DNA from 3 places in the Geobacillus sp. FSL K6-3411 genome. Region 1 is predicted to be linked to each of the others. Evidence: riboswitches for the same ligand, from Rfam matches in the RefSeq annotation. Region 1 holds a riboswitch; each other region holds the start of a gene.
The links. Region 1 has a riboswitch for S-adenosylmethionine ahead of mtnK (S-methyl-5-thioribose kinase). Riboswitches for the same ligand answer to the same signal wherever they lie in the genome.
Positions count from the first base shown of each region.

Region 2: linked by a shared signal. The riboswitch ahead of NSQ22_RS03925 (bifunctional homocysteine S-methyltransferase/methylenetetrahydrofolate reductase) and the one ahead of mtnK (S-methyl-5-thioribose kinase) in region 1 are both predicted to bind S-adenosylmethionine.
Region 3: linked by a shared signal. The riboswitch ahead of NSQ22_RS07085 (hypothetical protein) and the one ahead of mtnK (S-methyl-5-thioribose kinase) in region 1 are both predicted to bind S-adenosylmethionine.

Region 1 covers NZ_CP150187.1:976,654-984,176, forward strand. The annotation lists gene NSQ22_RS04980 (ABC transporter permease) at 1-270, opposite strand, end outside; gene NSQ22_RS04985 (sugar ABC transporter ATP-binding protein) at 212-1,762, opposite strand; gene NSQ22_RS04990 (sugar ABC transporter substrate-binding protein) at 1,759-2,907, opposite strand; gene mtnA (S-methyl-5-thioribose-1-phosphate isomerase) at 2,894-3,961, opposite strand; gene mtnK (S-methyl-5-thioribose kinase) at 4,036-5,226, opposite strand; SAM riboswitch class I at 5,310-5,477, opposite strand; gene NSQ22_RS05005 (carbon-nitrogen family hydrolase) at 5,572-6,387, opposite strand; gene NSQ22_RS05010 (pyridoxal phosphate-dependent aminotransferase) at 6,487-7,523, shown strand, end outside.
Region 2 covers NZ_CP150187.1:771,429-778,951, forward strand. The annotation lists gene metH (methionine synthase) at 1-2,976, opposite strand, end outside; gene NSQ22_RS03925 (bifunctional homocysteine S-methyltransferase/methylenetetrahydrofolate reductase) at 2,969-4,819, opposite strand; SAM riboswitch class I at 4,892-4,993, opposite strand; gene NSQ22_RS03930 (ABC transporter ATP-binding protein) at 5,614-6,705, shown strand; gene NSQ22_RS03935 (ABC transporter permease) at 6,675-7,481, shown strand; gene NSQ22_RS03940 (ABC transporter permease) at 7,478-7,523, shown strand, end outside.
Region 3 covers NZ_CP150187.1:1,383,589-1,391,111, forward strand. The annotation lists gene NSQ22_RS07040 (DMT family transporter) at 1-73, opposite strand, end outside; gene NSQ22_RS07045 (ribonuclease H family protein) at 306-971, shown strand; gene NSQ22_RS07050 (zinc-finger domain-containing protein) at 978-1,193, shown strand; gene NSQ22_RS07055 (DUF2564 family protein) at 1,421-1,690, opposite strand; gene cspD (cold-shock protein CspD) at 1,822-2,022, opposite strand; gene NSQ22_RS07065 (hypothetical protein) at 2,345-2,596, shown strand; gene NSQ22_RS07070 (sporulation protein) at 2,795-3,196, shown strand; gene NSQ22_RS07075 (MIP/aquaporin family protein) at 3,399-4,223, shown strand; gene glpK (glycerol kinase GlpK) at 4,290-5,783, shown strand; SAM riboswitch class I at 6,138-6,242, shown strand; gene NSQ22_RS07085 (hypothetical protein) at 6,315-6,650, shown strand; gene NSQ22_RS07090 (hypothetical protein) at 7,029-7,223, shown strand; gene NSQ22_RS07095 (PaaI family thioesterase) at 7,293-7,523, shown strand, end outside.

The sequences.
Region 1 (7,523 bases):
GATGGTCGCGAGACTTACCGTCGAGCCGACCGATAAATCGAAGCCGTCAACGATCAGCGAAAAGGTAATGCCGATCGCTACGAGTGTCACGATCGAAATCGAGCGCAAAATGTCGCTGAAGTTTTCATACGTAAAAAACTGGTCTTGTGTGATGCCAAAATAGGCGATCACGGCTAAAATGGCCAACAGTGTGCCATGTTTATACAAAAACTCAAGAGTAGACAACACCGCTTTTTTCGACGGTGTCGCGGAAACGGCCGGCTGGGCCATCGATCTCACCTCCGCTGCAATAATAAACAAGCTGCTCATAGGTTAATTCAGCGGCCGGCAGACGGGCGAGCAGCCGGCCGTCTACCATGATATAAATCGTGTCGCAAACTTCTAGCAGCTCACGAAATTCACTTGAAAAGTACAGCACGGTTTTCCCCTCATCAGCAAGAGTGCGGATAATGGAAAATACATCTTGTTTGGCATGAACATCGATTCCTTTCGTAGGTTCATCGAATAAAAAGACACGCGCGTTCGTGTTTAGCCATTTGCCGATCACGACTTTTTGCTGGTTGCCGCCGCTCAAATGGCGGACGGCGATGGATGGTGATGGCGGATGGATGCCGAGTGAGCGAACGAGCCCATTGGCTGCGTCCGTTTCTTTCATCCGACTGATCCATTGCCAATGCGACAGCCAAGAAAGGAGGCGGACGGTTAAATTCGTCTGCACCGACTCAGACAAAAACAGCCCTTGTTTGCGCCGTTCTTCTGGGATCAGGCAAAGACCGGCGGCAATCGCTTCATATGGCGACGAAAATGTATAGTGTTGGCCGTCAAGCTGCCATTCGCCAGACGTTTTCCGGTGGGCGACGAGACTTTCAGCGAGCTCTGTTTTGCCGGCGCCGACCAAACCGGCGATGCCGACAATTTCGCCGCGATGGGCGTATATATCGACCGTTGTGCTCGTTTTGTCGATCTTGATTCCGCGGGCGGCAAAGGCGATCTCGCTTCCGTACGTACGCGCTTGTTTTGCAGTGGCGGCCTGTTTTGTCCCGGTCATGTGAAGGACGATGTCTTCAAGCGACTGGCTTCCGGCAGCGCCTTGATAGACGATGCGTCCATCGCGCAAAATCGTTAGTCGATCGGCGATTTCCTGCACCTCTTTGAGCTTATGAGAAATATAAATAAAGCCGACTCCCTGCTGTTTCAGTTCATGAATGATGGCAAACAGCCGCTTTGTTTCCGCCTCACTTAACGCGGCGGTCGGTTCGTCCAAAATGATGTAGCGCGCGTTTGATGACAATACTTTCGCCAGCACGATGAGCTGCTTTTCATGGAGTGAACAGTCACGCACGAGCTTCGTCGGTGGAATGGAAAGGCCGACACGGTGAAGAAGTGCGGCGGCCCACTTCTTTTCTTCGCGCAGCGAGCGGATGGGATGGTGTTTGACGTCAGCTAGTTCATCAGCTGCTAAGTTTTCGTAAATCGGCAAGCCGGGAAACAGCGCCGTGTCAACTTCCTGGACGACAAGGCCAATGCCCGCCTGCTTCGCCTCACGCGGCGACGAAAACGCGCACGGGGTGCCGTCGATCGTGATGGTGCCGGCGTCCGGCAGAATGGCGCCGGCTAAAATGTTCATGAGCGTGCTTTTGCCAGCACCATTCATGCCTAAAAGGGCGTGAACTTCGCCCGGACGGACGTCAAAGTTCACGCCGTTAAGCACGCGCACCGTGCCAAACGCTTTTTCAATGGCCTTCATTGACAAGCCGCTCATTTTTGGCTCACCTGAGCTTCTAGTGTTTTCATCCACGGCGAGATGGCGATATTCGATTGTCCCCAGCTTGGGATGTATTGCGAGAGCTCGCCCATTGATATTTGTTTGTCCGGCAGATCGGATCGTTTCACTAAGTGCGGTTCAAGTGAGTAAATGTTCGGCGTTTTTTCACCAGCGATTTTTTGATAGGCGAAGCGTACTTGAACGCGACCGACTTCGGCTGGATCGGTAGCGGTCGTCGCCACCCACGGGCTGTTCGATTTTTGAATCATTTGCAAGTCTTCATCGCTTAGATCAATGCTGTACACTTTAATTTCCGTGCGCCCGGCTTGTTCGATGGCGCGCGTTGCTCCTTTGGCGAACTCGTCCCATGTGGCGAAAACGGCGTCGATGTCGCCCTTATTCGGATATTTTTTCAAAATGGCCTCCATTTGTGTTTGTGTGTCTAAGGCGGTGTTAGCGCTCGCTGTGCCGAACTTGGCGACTTCTTTAATGTTTGGGTAGCGTTTTTTAAATGCGTCGTAAATGACATGGCGTCGCTCCATTGGCGTAAAACCGCCGACCCAAATCGTGACGATTTTGCCTTCGCCGTTTAAGTCTTCCGCAAGTGTTTTTAACGTCTTCCAAGCGAGGCTATAGTCGTCTTGGTCGATGACGGTGACGCCCGGAATGTTCAAATCATTGTCAAATGCTACGACCGGGATGCCTTTTTCAACTGCTTTTTTCACGGGACCTTCGAGCGCGTCGGCGCGGCCGTGGTCAAGCAAAATAGCATCGACGTTTTGCGTAATGGCCGTCTCGACATAAGAGGCCATCTTCGTTAAATCGTTATCGGCATTATAAATTTGCACTTCACCGCCGAACTTTTGCACTTGTTCTTTCACGCCGGCGATGTATTGTGATGAGAACGTCCCGATCGACATCTGCATAATGGCGGCGATTTTCACTGGCTGTTTCAGTTTTTCTGGGATGGCGGCCTCTTCACTGCTTGTGGCTGCTGTTTTGTCAACGGTTGTTTCATTATTCGTTGCCTTCGTTTCATTGGCCGGCTTTGCGCTCATTGCGTCTTGCTCATTTGTGCAGCCCGCTAAGACAAAGAACATGGCCAAGAAAAGAAGGAACGATGAGATTTTAAGCTGTTTCATGGTGCTCCTCCTTTGCAACTAACGATGGCAGCTCCGTTTCATAGTCTCCGTAGACGATGCCTTTTTCGGTAATGATGGCGGTAATGAGTTCGTTTGGTGTGACATCAAACGCCGGGTTGTATACGTTGACGCCTTCCGGGGCGATGCGCACCCCGTTTAGATGGGTCACTTCATCTGGATGACGCTCTTCAATTGGGATATCCGTCCCTGTTTTCGTCGCCAGGTCGATCGTTGACAGCGGGGCAGCGACGTAAAACGGGATGCCAAACGATTGGGCGAGCAAGGCGAGGCCAAATGTGCCGATTTTATTCGCTGTATCGCCGTTTTGTGCGATCCGGTCAGCGCCGACGATAATAGCATTAATGTTTTTCGCCTTGATCGTTTGTGCGGCCATATTGTCAGTAATGAGCGTCACATCGACACCTGCTTGCATGAGTTCCCAGGCGGTCAGACGAGCTCCTTGCAAGACAGGCCGCGTTTCCAAGGCATAGACGGACAACTCAATCCCTTTTTCTTTTGCCAAATAAAATGGGGCGAGTGCCGTTCCGTAGCGGGCGGTGGCGATCGAGCCAGCGTTGCAGATGGTCATGATTCGATCGCCTCGATGAAAAAGAGACAAGGCATGCTCGCCGATGCGACGGCACACATCTTCATCTTCGATTTGAATGCGGATCGCTTCGTGAACGAGTGTTGTTTTTGCTTCGTTGACGGAAGCGGCGCTTTTAGCGGCGGCAACGAGCCGATCAAGCGCCCAAAACAAATTGACGGCCGTCGGGCGAGCACTCGCCAAATAATCGCGGTCTTGTTTTAAACGGCGCTGAAACTCGTCGACGGATTCGGTTTCGTAGCGGGAAGCAGCAAGCGCCAAGCCATAGGCGGCGGTGATGCCGATCGCCGGTGCCCCGCGCACTTTCAGTGTCACGATCGCGTCATGTACATCTTCGAGCGTATGCAAGTCGAGATATTCAGTTACCGACGGCAGCTTTTGTTGATTTAAAATCGTCACATGCGTTTCGTGCCATTCAACTGAGCGCGGGATAGCAAATGTGCTCATCGTCGTCTTCCTTTCCTTGTACATGTTTCAGTTTGCCTGGAGTGGTGTTGAACAGCCGTCTTGAGAGAGTGGTGTTATCGTTCCGTCTCGACAAACAGCCGGCGGAAGTCTTCCGTTCCGTCTAGTTCGGCGCGTTCAACGATCAGGCGGCGGCCAAGGCGAAGCGCGTGTCGCTTTGCCGCAAGCCGTTCGTCTTTTTGCTCAATGCCGTCAAGATCGGCAACATGGGCGAGGCCGATCGTCCGACGGATGACTTCGCAGCCGGCAAAGCCGACGGCGTCGATGAACGTTTGCCGCAGCACATCGTCAAGCAGGCCGGGCGTTGCGGCATACGTTTCGACACTTTCGGTGCGCCAAAGCTCCGAGAACACGGACGTAAAGACAGCCCATGTTCGGTCGATGTGATCAAAGAGCGGACGGCGCTCTGATTCAGGGCGGGACAACGCATTTAACAGCAAGTTGGCGATAAAGTGGCCAAGGTCAAACCCGATCGGGCCGTAAAAGGCGAATTCCGGGTCGATCACTTTCGTTTCGTCATCACTGGCGAAAATGCTGCCAGTATGTAAATCACCATGCAGCAATACATCAGCTTCGGTTAAAAATTTGCGCTTCAGCTTCGCTGCTTCGAGATGGAGACGGTCGTCGTTCCAAAGTGTTTCCACATCCAGGTGCAATTCGTCTTCAAAATTGTTCGAGTCATGGTCGAAAAACGGATCGGTAAAGACGAGATCTTCCGTAATTTTGCACAGCTCCGGATTGACAAAACTTTGTGCCAATTTCTTTTTCTCTTGTTGGTTCATGCCGAAATCAGACGTGTAAAACGCCGTTTTGGCAATGAATTCACCGATATGCCTAGACAGAAGCGGATACGTTTTCCCTTCAATCAGCCCTTTGCGGGCGATTTGTAAATAGGACAAATCTTCCATCACCGTAATGGCGAGCGATTCGTCAGAATAGTAGACTTTTGGCACATATTGTGGTACGTAGCTGGCAAACGTGCGCAGTGCGTTGCTCTCAATGACCGCACGCTTTAATGTGAGCGGCCAGCTTTCACCGACGACTTTCGCGTACGGCAGCGCTTGCTTAATGATGATGCCTTGCTTTGTTTCTTGGTCGACGACGTGAAACACTAAGTTTAAGTTGCCGTCGCCGATCTCACGGCATAAAAGCGGTGTTCCGTCGCGGAACAAGCCGAGGCGGACGGCGAGGGCGGTCGCTTTTTGTTCGGTGAGCGGTTCGTAAGCAGATGATTGGATAATCGCCATTTTCACGTTCCCCCTTTAGTTTTGGCAAATAAAAAACCTCTTTCGCATACGGAAAGAGGCTTGAAGATTCTCGGTCTTCGCGCCTCTTATCTTCCAGAAAGACGTCTGTCTTTCCGGTGGACTTAGCACCGTGCCCTGCGGAAGCGGATCGCTTCCGGCGCCGCTTATGCGTGCGCCCTATCTCACGATAGCATTACGGTCGGTTGCTGGGCTTCATTGGGCCAGTTCCCTCAGCCAACTCTTGATAAGAGTACCGAATCTGCTTATTTAGTTTTTGGAATTTTTGTGATGTTGGCAATTGTTCGGTTGCTTGATTCGAATAATACAGCTTAAGCAGGCCGATTGTCAATACGTTTTAAAAAATTTTTTTGCCGTCTCTTCATAAAGGCGCGGCCGGCGGTCAGCAAATACGGGGATGCGCGAACGAACATCTCTGACGAGAGCCGGGTCGATGTCGGCTAGAAGGATGCCTGGGTCCTCATCCGCCTCAGCGAGGATTTCCCCCCATGGATCGATGATGAGCGAATGGCCAGCAAAGACGTTGTTTGGGTCGCTTCCGGCTCGATTGCAGGCGACCACATAGCATTGGTTTTCGATCGCCCGCGCCATCAGCAACGTCCTCCAATGGTGAAGGCGAGGAAGCGGCCATTCGGCGACAACAAACAACAATTCGGCTCCAGACAAGGCATGGGTGCGAATCCATTCCGGAAAACGGATGTCATAGCAAATGACCCCGGCACACGACAACTCATCAAGCGAAAACAAGCCTGGCTCGTTTCCTGACTGCAAATGCAAATGCTCATCCATCAGCTGAAACAAATGAACTTTGCTATATTCCTTGATGATTTGGCCGTTTCGATTGGCGACAATCATTGTGTTCGTTACGCCGGCGTCCGTTTTTTTAGCGACTGAGCCGGCCACAAAATGGATGCCGTATGTTTGTGCCAATCGGGAGGCGAACGTTTTCGCCCGTTCGGCATTGTCATCAGCGATTTCATCTAAGCGCGTCAAGTCATAACCGGTCGTCCACAGCTCCGGAAGAACGATGATATCGGCTCCTTCTTTGACGGCGAGTTCCACGGCTTTTTCGGCTTGCTGTTCGTTTTTTTGCGGGTCACCAAACGCGATATCCAATTGGAGGCAAGCGATGCGGATGGTCATTGTTTTTCACCTCAATGAAAAAATTTACTTTACATTTTGCTTTTTACGATATATGATTTTGCACTAGAATTTCAAGAAATTTTTGAGAAGGTGTGGGCGATGACGACCGAATTTCCTTTTTCCGAACTGCTTGAACAGTTGCCGAAGCAATTTTTTGCTTCGCTTGTCGCCAAAGTGGGAGCGAAAATAAAGGCCGGGCACGATGTCATTAATTTAGGGCAAGGCAATCCGGATCAGCCGACGCCTGGCCATATTGTTGAGGCGATGCAACAGGCAGTGGCCAATCCAAAATACCATAAATATTCGCCGTTTCAAGGTTACTCATTTTTGAAAAAAGCAGTCGCTGCGTTTTATGCGCGTGAGTACGGGGTTGATGTGGATCCAACCCGCGAGGTAGCCATTTTGTTTGGCGGTAAGGCTGGTCTTGTTGAGCTGCCGCTTTGCCTCGTCAATCCGGGCGATGTGGTGCTTGTCCCGGATCCGGGCTATCCGGACTACTGGTCCGGGATCGCGCTCGCCCGCGCACGGATGGAAATGATGCCGCTTATCGCCGAGCAGCAATTTTTGCCTGATTACAGTGCCATTCCGGCAGCGGTCGCTGATCAGGCCAAACTGATGTTTTTGAACTATCCGAACAACCCGACCGGGGCGACGGCGACGAAAGAGTTTTTTGCTGAAACAGTGGCGTTCGCCGCTAAGTACGGCATTGCTGTTGTGCATGATTTCGCCTACGGGGCGATCGGTTTTGATGGCAAAAAGCCGGTCAGCTTTCTCGAAGTTGATGGGGCGAAAGAGGTCGGTGTTGAAATTTACACGTTTTCCAAAACGTACAATATGGCCGGTTGGCGTGTCGCGTTTGCCGTTGGCAACGAGCAGATCATCCGGGCGATTGAGCTGTTGCAAGATCATTTGTATGTCAGTTTGTTCGGCGCTGTTCAAGAGGCGGCTGCCGCGGCGCTTCTCGGTCCGCAAGATTGCGTCACGGAGCTCGTCGCATTGTATGAAGCGCGCCGCAATACGTTCATTTCTGCCTTGCACCGCATCGGTTGGGAGGCGCCGGCACCGTCTGGATCGTTTTTCGCTTGGCTTCCCGTACCGAAAGGATTATCGTCCGCTGAGTTTGCCGACATACTGCT
Region 2 (7,523 bases), 210 kb from region 1:
CAAATAATCGGCAAGACAAAGGAACGGCGCCCGCGGCTGGCGCGGGAAGTCAAACGTCTCAAGCACGGTTTGCCGGTCGACAGGATCGTAAATATAAACGCGGTTACCGTCGCTTTGTGCCGGGAAAAAGCGATAGACGCCTGCGGGCTGAATCCAGCCGCGCTCCTGCACTTCAGCGAGCAATTCATCGACAACTGCTTTTAAGGCGAGCGCTTTTTCGTCTTTTTCTTCTAACAGCCGCTTCACTTTTCCTTTCAAACCGAGATGATGGCCGAGCACCATTTGCCAGTTGACGTACGGCAACACGTGCCCAAGCGGTACATCACGCAGCACGTGGCGGTCGAGGTCGGCTGGGATATAGACCGGGACATCGGTCGAGACGTTGGATTTGACAGCTGTGGCGGCACCAACCGCCCGTGCCGGTTCGTTCTCTACCCTTTCTTTTTTCATATAATCGATCGTACCTTGTTGGATTTGGTTGGCAAGGGCAAGCCCGTCCATGGCGTCTTTCGCGTACAAGACGATGCCATCATATTCCGGCGCGATTTTGTTTTCTGTAAACTTGCGCGTCAAAGCGGCGCCGCCGACTAAAATCGGGGTCGAAATGCCGGCTTGACGCAAATCTTGGGCGGTAACGACCATCTGTTGGGCGGATTTGACAAGCAAGCCTGATAGCCCGATAATGTCTGGCTCGTGTTGGCGCGCCGCCTCGATCAGTTGCTGCGGGGCGACTTTAATGCCAAGATCGACCACCTCGTAGCCATTGTTGCTTAAAATAATGTCGACTAAGTTTTTACCGATGTCATGCACATCACCTTTGACAGTGGCAAGCAGCACTTTTCCTTTTGTGCTTCCTTCTTTCTTTTCCATATATGGTTCTAAAAAGGCGACAGCCGCTTTCATCACTTCCGCACTTTGTAGGACTTCGGCGACGATGAGCTGGTTGTTGTTGAACAACCGTCCGACTTCGTCCATGCCGGCCATGAGCGGGCCGTTGATGATCGACAGCGGGTCGGAGTACGTTTCAAGTGCTTGTTCCAAATCAGGAATAAGCCCGTCTTTCGATCCCTCGATGACGTAGCGGGCGAGTCGCTCTTCCAAGCTCAAGTTCGTCTCTACCGGTTTGGCGGTTGTGATTTTGCTTCGGTAAAATTCGATAAATGCATTTAACGTTTCGTCACTTGTGTCAAACAGGAGCGCCTCGGCCATCCGCACTTCGTTTTCTGGAATCGAGGCGAATCGCTCAAGCTTCTCGGTGTTGACGATGGCATAATCCAAACCAGCTTGTGTGCAATGGTATAAAAAGACAGAGTTTAGCACTTCGCGCCCGGCTGGCGGCAAGCCGAACGAGACGTTGCTGATGCCGAGCATCGTTAAACAGTCAGGCAGCCGCTCTTTAATGAGACGGATGCCTTCGATCGTTTCTTTTGCTGCACCGATGTACTGCTCATCACCGGTGCCGACTGGAAAAACAAGCGGGTCGAAAATGATGTCTTGCGCCGGAACGCCGTAGCGGTTCACGAGCAAGTCATACGAGCGCAAGGCGATCTCAAGCTTTCGTTCGGCGGTGATGGCCATCCCTTGTTCATCGATCGTCCCGACGACAACGGCAGCGCCGTATTGGTGAAGCAGCGGTGCGATTTTCGCAAACCGCTCTTCGCCGTCTTCGAGGTTGATCGAGTTGATGATCGCTTTCCCTTGCGAATAGGTGAGAGCGCACTCGATGACGCGCTCATCGGTCGAGTCGATGACAAGCGGCACTTTCACTTTTTTGATCACGTGGCGGACGAATTGTTCCATATCGTACCGTTCGTCGCGGTCTGGGTCGGCAAGGCAAATGTCGATGACATGAGCACCGTTTTTTACTTGGGCGCGGGCGATTTCTGCCGCCTCTTCGTACTTGCCTTCGGCGATGAGACGCTTAAATTTGCGCGAGCCGATGACGTTCGTCCGTTCGCCGACAAAGAGCGGGCGCATCGTTTCATCGTACATGAGCGCCTCGATGCCGGAGACAGCGTGTATGTCAAACGAAGACGGGATGACTCGCGGCGGAAGATCGCGCACCGCTTCGGCAATGGCGCGAATATGGTCCGGTGTCGTGCCGCAACAACCGCCGACAATGTTGATCCAGCCTTTTTCAGCAAAACGGCGAATTTTCTCTGCCAACATGTCCGGCGTTTCATGGTAATGCCCTTCTTCGTCCGGCAGACCAGCATTTGGATAGCAGCTGACCGCTGTGTCGGCGAGCGTGGCGAGCGTGCGCAAATGGTCGGTCATAAATTCCGGACCGGTCGCGCAGTTTAAGCCGACAGCGATCGGATTCATATGGCGGATGGAGATGAAAAACGAATCGATCGCCTGCCCGGCAAGCGTCGTGCCCATCGGTTCAATCGTTCCAGAAATCATAAGCGGTACGCGGCGGCCGACGGCTTCAAACGCTTTGGAAATGCCGATGAATCCCGCTTTGACGTTCAGTGTATCTTGGCACGTTTCCAAAAGTAGAAGGTCGACACCGCCTAACAATAGTCCGCGTGCCTGTTCTTCATAGGCGGTAACAAGTTCGTCAAACGTCGCTCCGCCCGTCACTGATAACGTCTTTGTCGTCGGTCCCATCGAGCCGGCGACAAAACGCGGCCAGTCCGGCGTCGAGAACAATTCGGCCGCTTGTTTCGCCAGTTTCGCGGCCTCGATGTTCAGTTCGAGCGCTAAATGCCCAAGGCCGTATTCGTCAAGCACGATGCGTGTCGCCCCGAACGTGTTCGTTTCGATTATGTCGGCGCCAGCTTCCAAGTACGCTTCATGAATATGGCGGATGACATGCGGGGCGGTGAGGGTCAAATATTCGTTGCACCCTTCGTACGCCTCGCCGCCAAAATCAGATGCTGATAGGTTGGCGCTTTGGATCATCGTCCCCATGGCGCCGTCGATGACAAGAATTTTTCGCTGTAGTTGCTGTTCTAAGGTGATGTTAGCCATGAACAACCTTCCTTTCTTTGGCGGCCGCTTCTTTTTCGTGAATGTAGCGGATGAGCTCAACCGTCATGTCATAACGCAAAAACGGCGTAATTAAATAAATGCCGTTAAACAAGTCGAATGCAGCGTCAATAAGCGCTTTGGCGATGGCAATTCCTTCGCGCGTTGCCTCGACTGGGTCGTTGCCGCACGCCGCCATGCGGGCGCGAATCTCATCGGAAAGCGTAATGCCCGGCACTTCATGATGCAAAAAGTCGGCGTTGCGCGCGCTCACAAGCGGCATAATGCCGATGTAGATCGGTGTGTGAAGATGCTTCGTCGCTTCGTACACCTCAACGATTTTCTCTTCTGAATAAACAGGTTGGGTCAAGAAATAATGAGCGCCGCATTGAATTTTTTTCTCCATGCGTTCAACGGCTTTATCTAAATGGCGGACGTTCGGATTGAACGCTGCGCCGATTGAGAAGTTCGTTTTTTGCCCGAGCGGTTTGCCGGAGTACGACAGTCCTTCGTTAAACTGGCTGATTAAGCGGATTAAGTCGAATGATGATAAATCATACACCGATGTTGCTCCAGGAAAGTCACCGATTTTCGATGGGTCGCCGGTAATAGCGAGCACATCGGTAATGCCGAGCGTATGCAACCCCATTAAATGCGACTGCAAGCCGATCAAGTTGCGGTCACGGCACGTAATATGGATGAGTGGACGGACGCCGAGTTGTTCTTTCACGATTGAGCCGACCGCGACGTTGCTGATGCGCGGCGTGGCGAGCGAGTTGTCAGCGAGCGTTAGTGCATCAATGCCGGCATCATGGAGCGCTTTGGCTCCGACGAGAAACTTGTCAATACCTAATTGTTTTGGCGGGTCGAGCTCAACGATCACCGAGCGGCGCGTGCGGGCTAATTCTGAAAGCGGCGTTACTGCCGACGGGTTGTCGGCTTGCACTGATACTGACACGGCACGCCGTTTTACCGTTTTTTTCGTCACGGGTTTCCGGTCTTGAAGCGCCCGAGCCATCGCTTCAATATGTTTTGGCGTCGTGCCGCAGCACCCGCCGATTAAGCGCACCCCTTGGTCACGAAACGCTTTAGCCGTTTCCTCGAAATATTCGGCATTTGTCTCATAGACGAGCCGACCGTCGCGGTAGTCGGGGAGGCTCGCGTTCGGGTACGCCGATAAAAAGGCGCGCGTTGGCAGCGGTACTTCTTCCAGCGACTGAAGCATATGGTAAGGCCCGAGCCGACAGTTCAGCCCGACAACATCGGCGCCAAGCGCTTCTAAGCGTGCGAGGGCATCAGCGAGCGGCGTGCCGTCTTGCAAGACGCCAACTTCATGAAGCGATACGTGGGCGATGATCGGTAAGGTTGTCTCTTTGCGGGCGATGGTGAGCACCGTCTCTAACTCTTCTAAATCGTAATACGTCTCAAGCAGCACGCCGTCCACGCCCTCAGCAAGCAAGACAAACAGCTGCTCGCGGAACGTCCGCTTCACTTCCTCAAGCGGCACAGCGCTTTTGTTCAATGTGCGCAGTCCGCCGATTGTTCCGAGTACGTGCGTCCGCCCGTTCGCCGCTTGCTTGGCGAGCCGCACCGCCGCCCGGTTGATGGACGGCACCTCGTCCTCAAGGCCGTAGCGGGCGAGTTTTACATAGTTGGCGCCGTATGTATTCGTCTGGATGACATCAGCGCCCGCCGCGATATATGCCTCGTGAATATGGACGATTTCTTCTGGTTTTGATAGATTCAATTCTTCAAAACAACGGTCAATACCATGGGAATATAGAAGCGTCCCCATCGCCCCGTCAGCGATCAGCACGCGTTGTTTTAACTCATCAAGCAATCCCACGTTCCGATCCCCCCGTTTCTCCGTAAATAAAAAGAAAAAAGCCTTCTAAGAAGAAGACTTGTCATTCGCTTCTTCTTATCTTCCAGGCTTCCGCCTGTCTGGATTTAGCACCTTGGCCGCGGCCAGGTTGCTGAGGGTTCACCGGGCCAGTCCCTCCCCCTCTCTTGATAAGAATGTTTGTATGAAGTTGTTGGGCAATGTTCTGACTATTACTCTATAATTTAGCGCATTTTCTGAAATTGTTCAATACAGTAAAGAGGGAAAATTGAAAAAAATGAGGCGAAGGGAAGGGGAGTTTGGAGGAGGATCATCGTAATGAAAGGTGTTGCTAACATGTATGAACATCTGTCTATGGAAGAAGTGCAGGATCGCTGAATCTTTGTTTTTTCGCTCGTCATGTTGAATGCTATTTTGACAGTTGTCTTCCTTCGGCGAAAGCACTTAGGAGTGGTTGTTCATTTTCTGTTGCTCTCTGTCGCAGTCGCCTTAGCGTTGAGGGGTATCATGTTTGACTTTATTGATGTGCAGGCATCGGAATCAATCTTCTTTCTGCTTGGCAAGGCGGGAATATCGGTGAAGAGTGGGATGAGGAGTTTGCTAGTTGAAATCGCAAAGCTTTCAAGGCGATATGAACCATGGGAAGCCCGTCATTCCAAGTTGAGGGGGGGGTTCTGTTGCTTTTGTTCTCCCTTATTGATTTTTACTAATGCCCGTCATGATTTTTCCATTGCCCTTTTGTCATTCATATGTTCTAATTAGGAATGATGGAAATGGAAAGGGTAGGGGGTGCAAAGGTGAGCAGACAAGAAATCATCCGCTTTGACCATGTGACAAAAGAATATGATGGGACAGCGGTATTGGATGATGTTAGTTTTGAGATGGAGAGAGGAAAGTTTTATACATTACTTGGGCCGTCGGGATGCGGGAAGACGACGATTTTGCGGCTGATTGCCGGGTTTATTGAGCCAACTGATGGCACCGTTTATTTCCATGGGAAGCCGATGAATGACGTCCCACCAAACAAGCGGCAAGTCAATACAGTGTTTCAAGATTATGCTTTGTTTCCGCATTTGGACGTATTTGAAAATGTCGCCTTTGGCTTGCGCATAAAAAAGATGAAAGAAGCCGACATTCGCCAAAAGGTGAGTGAAGCGCTCCGGTTTGTCAACTTGGAAGGGTATGAGCGCCGGCGCATTCAAGAAATGTCCGGCGGCCAACGTCAGCGCGTTGCGATTGCGCGGGCGATCGTGAATGAGCCGGAAGTGCTGCTTTTGGATGAGCCGCTATCGGCCTTGGATTTGAAGCTGCGCACGGAAATGCAGTACGAGTTGCGGGAGCTGCAGCGCCGATTGGGAATCACGTTTGTGTTCGTCACGCATGATCAAGAGGAAGCATTGGCTATGTCGGATTATATATTCGTTTTGAATAAAGGGAAAATCCAGCAGTTCGGTACACCAAAAGAGATTTACGATGAACCAGTCAATCGGTTTGTCGCCGATTTTATTGGGGAATCGAACATTTTATCGGGGCGCATGATCGAAGATTTTCTTGTCGAGTTTGCCGGACAGCGTTTCGTTTGTGTTGATCATGGTTTTGCGCCTAATGAACCGGTCGACGTTGTCATCCGACCGGAAGATTTGGAACTTGTGGCGCCGAAAGATGGTCAGATCGTCATTCGTGTCGATTCGCTGCTCTTTCGCGGTGTTCATTATGAAATTTGCGGCTACGATGAAAACGGCAACGAATGGCTTGTTCATTCGACAAGAAGAGCAGAAGTGGGGGAAACGGTCGGTCTCCGGTTTGAACCAGAGGCGATTCATGTCATGCAAGTCGAGAGGGAGAAAGGAGACGTAGAATGGAACGGGCATGGCGGAACTGGTATTTGATCCCCTACGTCGTATGGCTTGTTTTGTTTGTTATCGCACCGATCGTGTTTTTAGTGTATGAATCGTTTTTGGATATCGATGGGCAGTGGACGATAGCCAATTATGAAAAAGTGCTGACGCCCATTTATTTGAAAATGATGGCTTATTCATTCTGGTACGCATTTTTAATTACCCTTGTATCATTATTGATCGGTTATCCAACTGCCTATTGGTTGACAAAAACAAAGCATAAACAGCTATGGCTGTTGTTGCTCATTTTGCCGATGTGGGTGAATTTGTTGTTGAAAGTATATGCGTTTTTAGGATTGTTCGGCACGTACGGGTTGGCCAACGCCTTCTTGCAAGCGATCGGCATCGGAGCGCGGCAGCTGTTGTTTACTGATTTCAGCTTTGTGTTCGTCTCGGTGTATATTTTTATTCCGTTTATGGTGCTGCCAATTTTTAATGCGTTAGAAGAATTGCCGCCGACCTTGATTGATGCTGCCCGCGATTTGGGCGCTTCGGCGTGGACAACGTTTCGCCGTGTCGTTTTCCCGCTGACGCTTGGCGGGGTGAAAGCCGGCTGCCAAGCGGTGTTTATCCCCGCGTTGTCGTTGTTTATGATTACGCGTCTTGTTGCGGGCAATCGCGTCATTACGCTTGGTACCGCCATTGAACAGCATTTTCTCGTCACCCAAGATTGGGGGATGGGGGCAACGATTGCCGTTGTGTTAATGATCGCGATGGCGATCATTGTCTTCTTGACAGGAAGCGGAAGGAAAGAGGGAAGTCGATGAAACGTACACATCGGTGGGGGCGCTTATATTTGCTGGTTGTGT
Region 3 (7,523 bases), 410 kb from region 1:
CGACGACGAACGTCGCCCCCCAGACGAACGCGACTGCCAGCAAACTAAGATCAGCGACGGTTTGCTGCTTCAATTCAATTCCCCCTTGTTTGTCTGTTCACATCTAGTCATTTGATACGCTGCTAGCCGCTAGTGTATCATAAATCAACCGAAAAAAGACATATTTTTTTGAAAAAAAGTGGGGGATGTAAGAAAACGGTTGATACAACCGTTCGTCGTGCATAAAAATAAGTAATGAACAAGGGGGAAAGTGTGGTAAAATAAAAACCAGCTCTGATCATTGCGACACGGAAGGGTGACAACAGTTGGATGTGCAAATCCAATGGACATATATCACACCGAAAAAACAAGAAGCCGTTCTCGTGTCAGATTGGACCGATGCCAACGAGGCGCTGGTGTTGGCCGACGATTTTGAAAAAACCGGGCGCACGAAGGCGCTTGAGTTCATCGACCGAAACGGAATCTCGTGGTCAAAAAAAGAACTTCAGAAGCTATTGAAAGAAATCGAAAGCGAGCCGCATGACGTCGTTGCGTATTTTGATGGCGGCTTTGACCATGAGACGACCCAAGGCGGCGTCGGTGCGGTCATATATTATAAGCAAAACGACCATCGCTATCGGCTGCGTGCTAACCGCCAGCTTGGCGAAATCAGATCGAACAACGAAGCGGAGTATGCGGCGTTTTGGTTTGTGATGCAGATGCTTGAGGAGCTTGGCGTCCGCCATTTGCCAGTGACGTTTCGCGGCGACTCCCATGTTGTGTTAAAGCAGCTGTCGGGCGACTGGCCGTGTTTTGAAGAAGATCATAACGCCTGGCTTGACCGCATTGAGGCTAAAATGCGCGATCTCGACATTCAGCCGACGTATGAGCCGATTTCACGAAAGCAAAATAAAGAGGCTGATTCCCTTGCGCGCCAAGCGCTCGACGGGCAACTAATCACAAGCCAAATGGAATTGACGGAGAAAGGGTAAGGTTGTATGGGAAAAAAGCGAAACCGACGCAAAGAAATATTGGAACAAATCGCCTGGCTTGAAGAAACGTACTGTGACGGCTGTTTTTTAAAAAGCACATTCCGGAAAGAGTACGGCAAGACGTACGCCCAGTCGTTTTGCATCCAGCAATGCACGGTTGGGGAACAAATGCGGCAGTACGGGGAGATGCTGCTTTCCGCATCGCCGCGCCCGCGCCAGTGACAGGCGGCAAAGGGCGACAGCGTTTTTCTCAGGGGCGGTTTGTGCGGGTGATAAGGCGCCAAACGGCGTTTCACGCGCTTAGAGACAACAAGGCTGCAGCGCGTATCACACGGTGAGCAACGATAACGAAAAGCGCTTCGTCCGGCGTGTAAAACGGGGGAACGGGTACGTCCGAAGATGCGGACAGCAAAAAGAGCTTCGCGTGGCGAAGCTCCGTCTGATTCGGATTATTGTTGCGCCTCGCGAAGCTGGTGTTCAGCGCGGGTCAATTTTTGTTCGCACCGGGCAAGAAAGTCACCGTCTACGCCAGTCGCTTCCTGCCGGGCACGGGCGAGTTGGCGGCGGGCATTTTCGACCGCTTGTTCTGCATGGTTAAGCATCTCCGGATCAAGTTGCATTGTCGCTTGACCGACCATTTTTTCCGCCGTCTCGACGAACATTTCGACTTGCTTCAAGTCGTTGTATCCTGTATGTACGTCGGCATCGCGTTTTGCCATATGAACACCTCCCTTTTGTTATTGTTTGCCGCCTTGTCGGAACTATGCAAAAGGAAAACGAAAAAGGCATCCTTGCTTATGCAGGATGCCTTTTGTTCCGCTGCCGTTCTTTCGTCTATGTCAACGAAGCATTATAATTTGACAACGTTCGCTGCTTGCGGTCCGCGGTTTCCTTGTACGATTTCAAACGAAACTTCTTGGCCTTCTTCTAACGTTTTGAACCCTTCACCTTGGATTGCCGTGAAGTGAACGAATACGTCCGAACCGCCTTCCACTTCGATAAAACCGTAGCCTTTTTCGTTGTTAAACCATTTTACTTTACCACGTTGCATAATACTGAATTCCTCCTAATACCTTTAGCCAGCCTGGCTAACCTCAAGATTTTTTATCAAATAACAAAATATACTCCACAGCAACCCAAGATGAGTATTCGTGTTGAATGCCTGAAATATATTCTGTTATGTGATGACTTTACTATACACTACCAAAGGTCGCTGCGTCAAGCAAAAGAAAGGAAATTTCCGAAAAAGAGGCTTGCTCTTCGAAAAAGCGCCACAAAGAAAAGGAAAACGGGCCACCGAAGGAGAAAAAAGTCATGAACGACCGAAAAAAACCATACATTGGAATAGGAACGACGAAAAGGGGGAGAAGCGGATGTACCGCGGAAAAATCGCGGGTCAAGAAGTGATTGTCCGGCTGGGCAACCGAGTCAGCCGCCGCTATTTCAGCAACAATAAAATTTACCACATGGTTCTTTCGTATGGCGAATCGGCGTTTCGTAAAGGACAGGACACGTTTTGCATCTATAATGATCGCGTCGGTCTGATCGTCGCGGAAGTCGAGCAGCAGGATGTCCCGGTCATCCGGATCGACTACATTATTGAAAATGAAAATGTATACGAATAACTGATTGACAAGAGAAGGCGAATGCGGTAATCTCTGGTGTAAGCGGTAACAAAAAATGCATTCGTCTGTTTCATCCCGAGACAGACTTTTGCCGTGCAGGCAATCGTCTGTTTATTTTTTGGCTTTGGTTGAAACGGGCGGCGGCTGTTTTTCGTATATTGGAATGACAAGAGTGACAGACTAAAGAGGTGACAATTAGTGTTGCTGCGTAAAATGATGTCAAAGGTCGGGGTCGGGTCGGCGCGTGTCGACTTGATTTTAAATAAATCGTTATGGCGACAGGGTGAAACGATTCAAGGGGTCGTTCATATTTATGGTGGAACGGTCGAGCAGACGATCGAGCGGCTCGATGTTGAGCTTGTACAAAAAACGATTGAAAACGGCAAGGAGCGCGATGCGGTCGTAGCTGTCATCCCGGCGGCTGGAGCGTTTGCGATCAAGCCGGGGGAGAAAAAGGAAATCCCGTTTGCTTACACGATCCCAGAGACGTTGCCGATGTCGCGTCCAGGCCGATCATACCGGTTCATCACCCGCCTCGATATCGAGGATGCGGTCGATACGCTCGACTTCGACTACGTGCAAATTTTACCGAAAAAATAGGTTGACAACGCTTACAAACTTGCGCTATCCTAAAGACAAGTTAATCATTTTGTGGCGGAGAAACGGAGACCCACACATGTTTCCTTTGAATAGGGGAAGTGTGTGGGTCTTTGTTTTTTTGCCCAACGTGCAACCTTCCGGAAGGAGCACTGAAGCAGGAAATGGCAGAGGAAATCACGAATGAAAAGGGGGAAGAGACCAAATGTCACCATTTTTAGGAGAACTCGTCGGAACGGCGCTGCTCATCATTTTCGGATCCGGGGTGTGCGCCGGCGTGAACTTAAAGAAATCGTATGCCGCGAATTCCGGTTGGATCGTGATTACGATGGGGTGGGGGCTAGCAGTCGCGATCGCAGCGTATGCCGTCGGCCAATATAGCGGCGCTCATCTCAATCCGGCCTTAACCGTGGCGTTGGCCATAAGCGGCGACTTCCCATGGGACGATGTACTGATGTATGTCATTGCTCAGGTACTTGGGGCGATGATTGGGGCGGCTGTTGTTTATCTCCACTATTGGCCGCATTGGAAAGAAACAGATGATCCTAGTATTAAGCTCGGTGTATTTGCTACTAGTCCGGCCGTGCCGAATGTGTCTGCTAACTTGCTGAGCGAAATGATCGGTACGTTTGTGCTCGTCCTAGGGATTTTAGCCATTGGTGCCAACCGATTCGCCGATGGCCTCAACCCGTTTATTGTCGGCTTTCTCATTATCGCCATCGGCTTGTCGCTCGGCGGTACGACCGGGTATGCCATCAACCCGGCACGTGATTTCGGACCGCGCCTCGCCCACTTTTTGTTGCCGATCCCGGGAAAAGGACCATCAAATTGGTCGTACGCCTGGGTGCCGATTATCGGGCCGCTGCTTGGCGGTGCGCTTGGCAGTCTAGTATATAAAGCGTTGTTTTTAGGAAAGACAAGTGCGGCGCTATGGGGCGTGCTCATTGCCGCGGCGGCGGTGCTGGCTGGAGCTGGCATGATGAAAGGAAAAGGGGCGGGCTCGGCGGTAGCGGATCGCCGTTCAGTTTGATAGGAGGCCCGGTGTTTGCGGCGGTGTCATTGAGCTGAAAAAATCAAGTAGGAGAGGAGAATGTTCATGACAGATCAATATATTTTAGCGATTGACCAAGGCACAACAAGCTCGCGCGCCATTTTGTTCAACCGTGGTGGAGAAATTGTTCATATGGCGCAAAAAGAATTTACGCAATATTTCCCACAGCCCGGCTGGGTTGAGCATAATGCGAACGAAATTTGGGGCTCGGTGCTTGCGGTCATTGCCAGTGTCTTGTCTGAGGCGCAAGTGAAGCCGGAACAAGTGGCGGCGATCGGCATTACGAACCAGCGGGAAACGACCGTTGTCTGGGAAAAAGAGAGCGGCAATCCGATTTACAACGCCATCGTTTGGCAATCGCGGCAAACGGCTGATATTTGCGACGAGTTGAAAGCGAAAGGGTATGATCCGCTGTTTCGCGAAAAAACGGGGCTGCTCATTGACGCTTATTTTTCGGGAACGAAAGTGAAATGGATTTTAGATCATGTCGACGGAGCGCGTGAACGGGCGGAGCGCGGCGAGCTGCTGTTTGGCACGATCGACACGTGGCTTATTTGGAAGCTGTCCGGCGGCCGCGCTCATGTGACTGATTACTCGAATGCGTCGCGTACATTGATGTTTAACATTCATACGCTTGAATGGGACGATGAGTTGCTTGCAATTTTAAACGTGCCAAAGGCGATGCTCCCTGAGGTGCGGCCGTCCTCGGAAGTATATGCGAAAACCGTTCCGCATCATTTCTTCGGCGTGGAAGTGCCGATCGCTGGGGCGGCGGGTGACCAGCAGGCAGCCTTGTTCGGACAGGCGTGCTTTGCTGAAGGGATGGCGAAGAATACATACGGCACCGGCTGCTTTATGCTCATGAACACCGGAGAAAAAGCGGTGCAGTCAAAACACGGGCTGTTGACAACAATTGCTTGGGGCATCGATGGCAAAGTCGAATATGCGCTTGAAGGCAGCATCTTCGTCGCCGGTTCGGCCATTCAATGGCTGCGCGACGGCTTGCGGATGATCAAAACGGCGGCTGACAGCGAAACGTACGCCGAAAAAGTCGAGTCAACGGACGGGGTGTACGTTGTCCCGGCGTTCGTCGGTCTCGGCACGCCGTATTGGGACAGCGAGGTGCGTGGAGCGGTGTTTGGCCTCACACGTGGCACGACGAAAGAACATTTCATCCGTGCGACATTGGAATCGCTCGCCTACCAGACAAGGGACGTGCTCGCCGCTATGGAAGCGGATGCCGGCTTGCCGCTGACGACATTGCGCGTCGACGGAGGAGCGGTGAAAAACAACTTGCTCATGCAGTTTCAAAGCGATTTGCTCGCTGTGCCGGTCGAGCGGCCGATGATTAGCGAGACGACCGCGCTTGGAGCGGCGTACTTAGCTGGGCTGGCGGTCGGCTATTGGGGCAGTCGTGAAGATATTGCTGCCCAGTGGCAGCTTGAGCGCCGCTTTGAGCCGCAGATGACTGACGATAAGCGAACGGCACTCTATGAAGGCTGGAAAAAAGCAGTGCGGGCGGCGATGATGTTTAAATAACGGGAAGAAAACGGATACCCTTGGCTGAGGGTGTCCGTTTTTTGGTGGTTCAAAACAGGAGCAAAGCTGATGGTAGCGAAGGGCAGGGATGTCAGCGCACGCCCTGACAAGCCTTTACTTGTTCGCAACCCGTCTGGAAAAGAGAAAGACAACCGCTATCTTATTTTATAAAACTATGTGCTAAATATTCAACAACCATAAAAAAGCAACAGCTGGCAAAAACCAAAACAACCTATCATCTCGCTTGCGTTGCAACATCAAGCAGCCAGCGCCTCAAAGTAACTAAAATAGGCAGAAGAAACAAAAAGTTTGCACTTTTGTTTCCCCATGGTAATATAAGAGTAAATTGCATATGTCTTATCAAGAGTGGGCGAGAGAACGGGCTTGATGACCCCACAGCAACCTGCCGCTGGCAAGGTGCTAAAACCCGCAAAGCGAGTTCGCTTTGGATGATAAGAACGGTTCCACCCCTTTTCGCATCATTCCGAGGCGAAAGGGGTTTTTTGATGGATGGGAGGTGAGGAAGAAACAATGGCGGAACGATTTTCGATCCGCGCTTGCATGGCGGCACATTTGCCGGCTGCGGCGTTTGCGGTTCACGTTATGCGTTGCGTGCGGGCGGAACTCATTCAGTTTGATTCACAGGCGGTCGTGCATGTCGACCGTGAGGACGGGTATGTCCATTTGTATGGGGAAGCACAAGGAACGATATTTTCTATCTTGCTAACGAACGCTGAGGTGGATGAATGGAAAGCGGAAGATCCGTATGCCCTTGACCGCTATATATGGATGGAGCTAGGAAAAAAAGAAATTTTGCCTACGCGAATGACACCGTATTTGCGAGCAGTGTTTTCCATTGAGTCCTAAAGAAGAACAACGAATGACCGCAAAAAAATGGGCATATGCCATCATCCAAGTATCGCAGCACCAAAAGCATGTTATCAAAACGCCGTCGGTCTGGAACGGTTAAGATACATACAAACGAGACGCCTGAGACGCCGAAATGAACGTTTTTACAACTTGACGAGTCGGTTATCGGCGAGCTGATTGAAAGGATACAACACAAATTTGCCCGCTGAAGGGAAATGACATCACTTCGCATAAGGCAAGGCATTGAGCAAAAGAAAGAGAGGCTCGTGTCGGTTGGTGGTTCCGTTTGTCCGAGGAAGAGATGACGAGCCGAAAGAAAGCAAGAATCCTCATCGTCTGGGCCGCCTGTTGCCATCGATCTTTGGGCGTTAGGGCATGGCTAACGCCCTTCCATTTTCTTGTCTCGACCGCATGCCGATCGGTGGCATGAGTTTATCAGCTTTGTTTTATACAGGGGGGAGTTGGGCTGAATCAGGAACGATTCCCGGTGAGGGGTCAACTCCTTGTTTGCAACGCGCGTTCGGGTTATTAAACGAAGGGCGGTGTGGACGGAAAGGGACGTTGATGTAAAAAGAGCTCTTTGGGGGTCGTGGTCTTTTCGATCCGATGATATACTAGAAAAAGAGGGGAGGAGATTTAGTGGAAGAAACGATCGTTCACGCCATTCAAGATGACTATCCGGATGAATTTGCTTGGTGCTATGGCTGTGGCCGACTGAATGAACATGGCCACCATTTCCGCACTGGATGGCAGGGAGACAAGACGGTAACCGTATACACTCCGCGCCCAGAACATACGGCCATCCCTGGATTTGTGTACGGTGGACTGATCGCCTCGCTGATCGACTGCCACGGCACCGGCTCAGCAGCG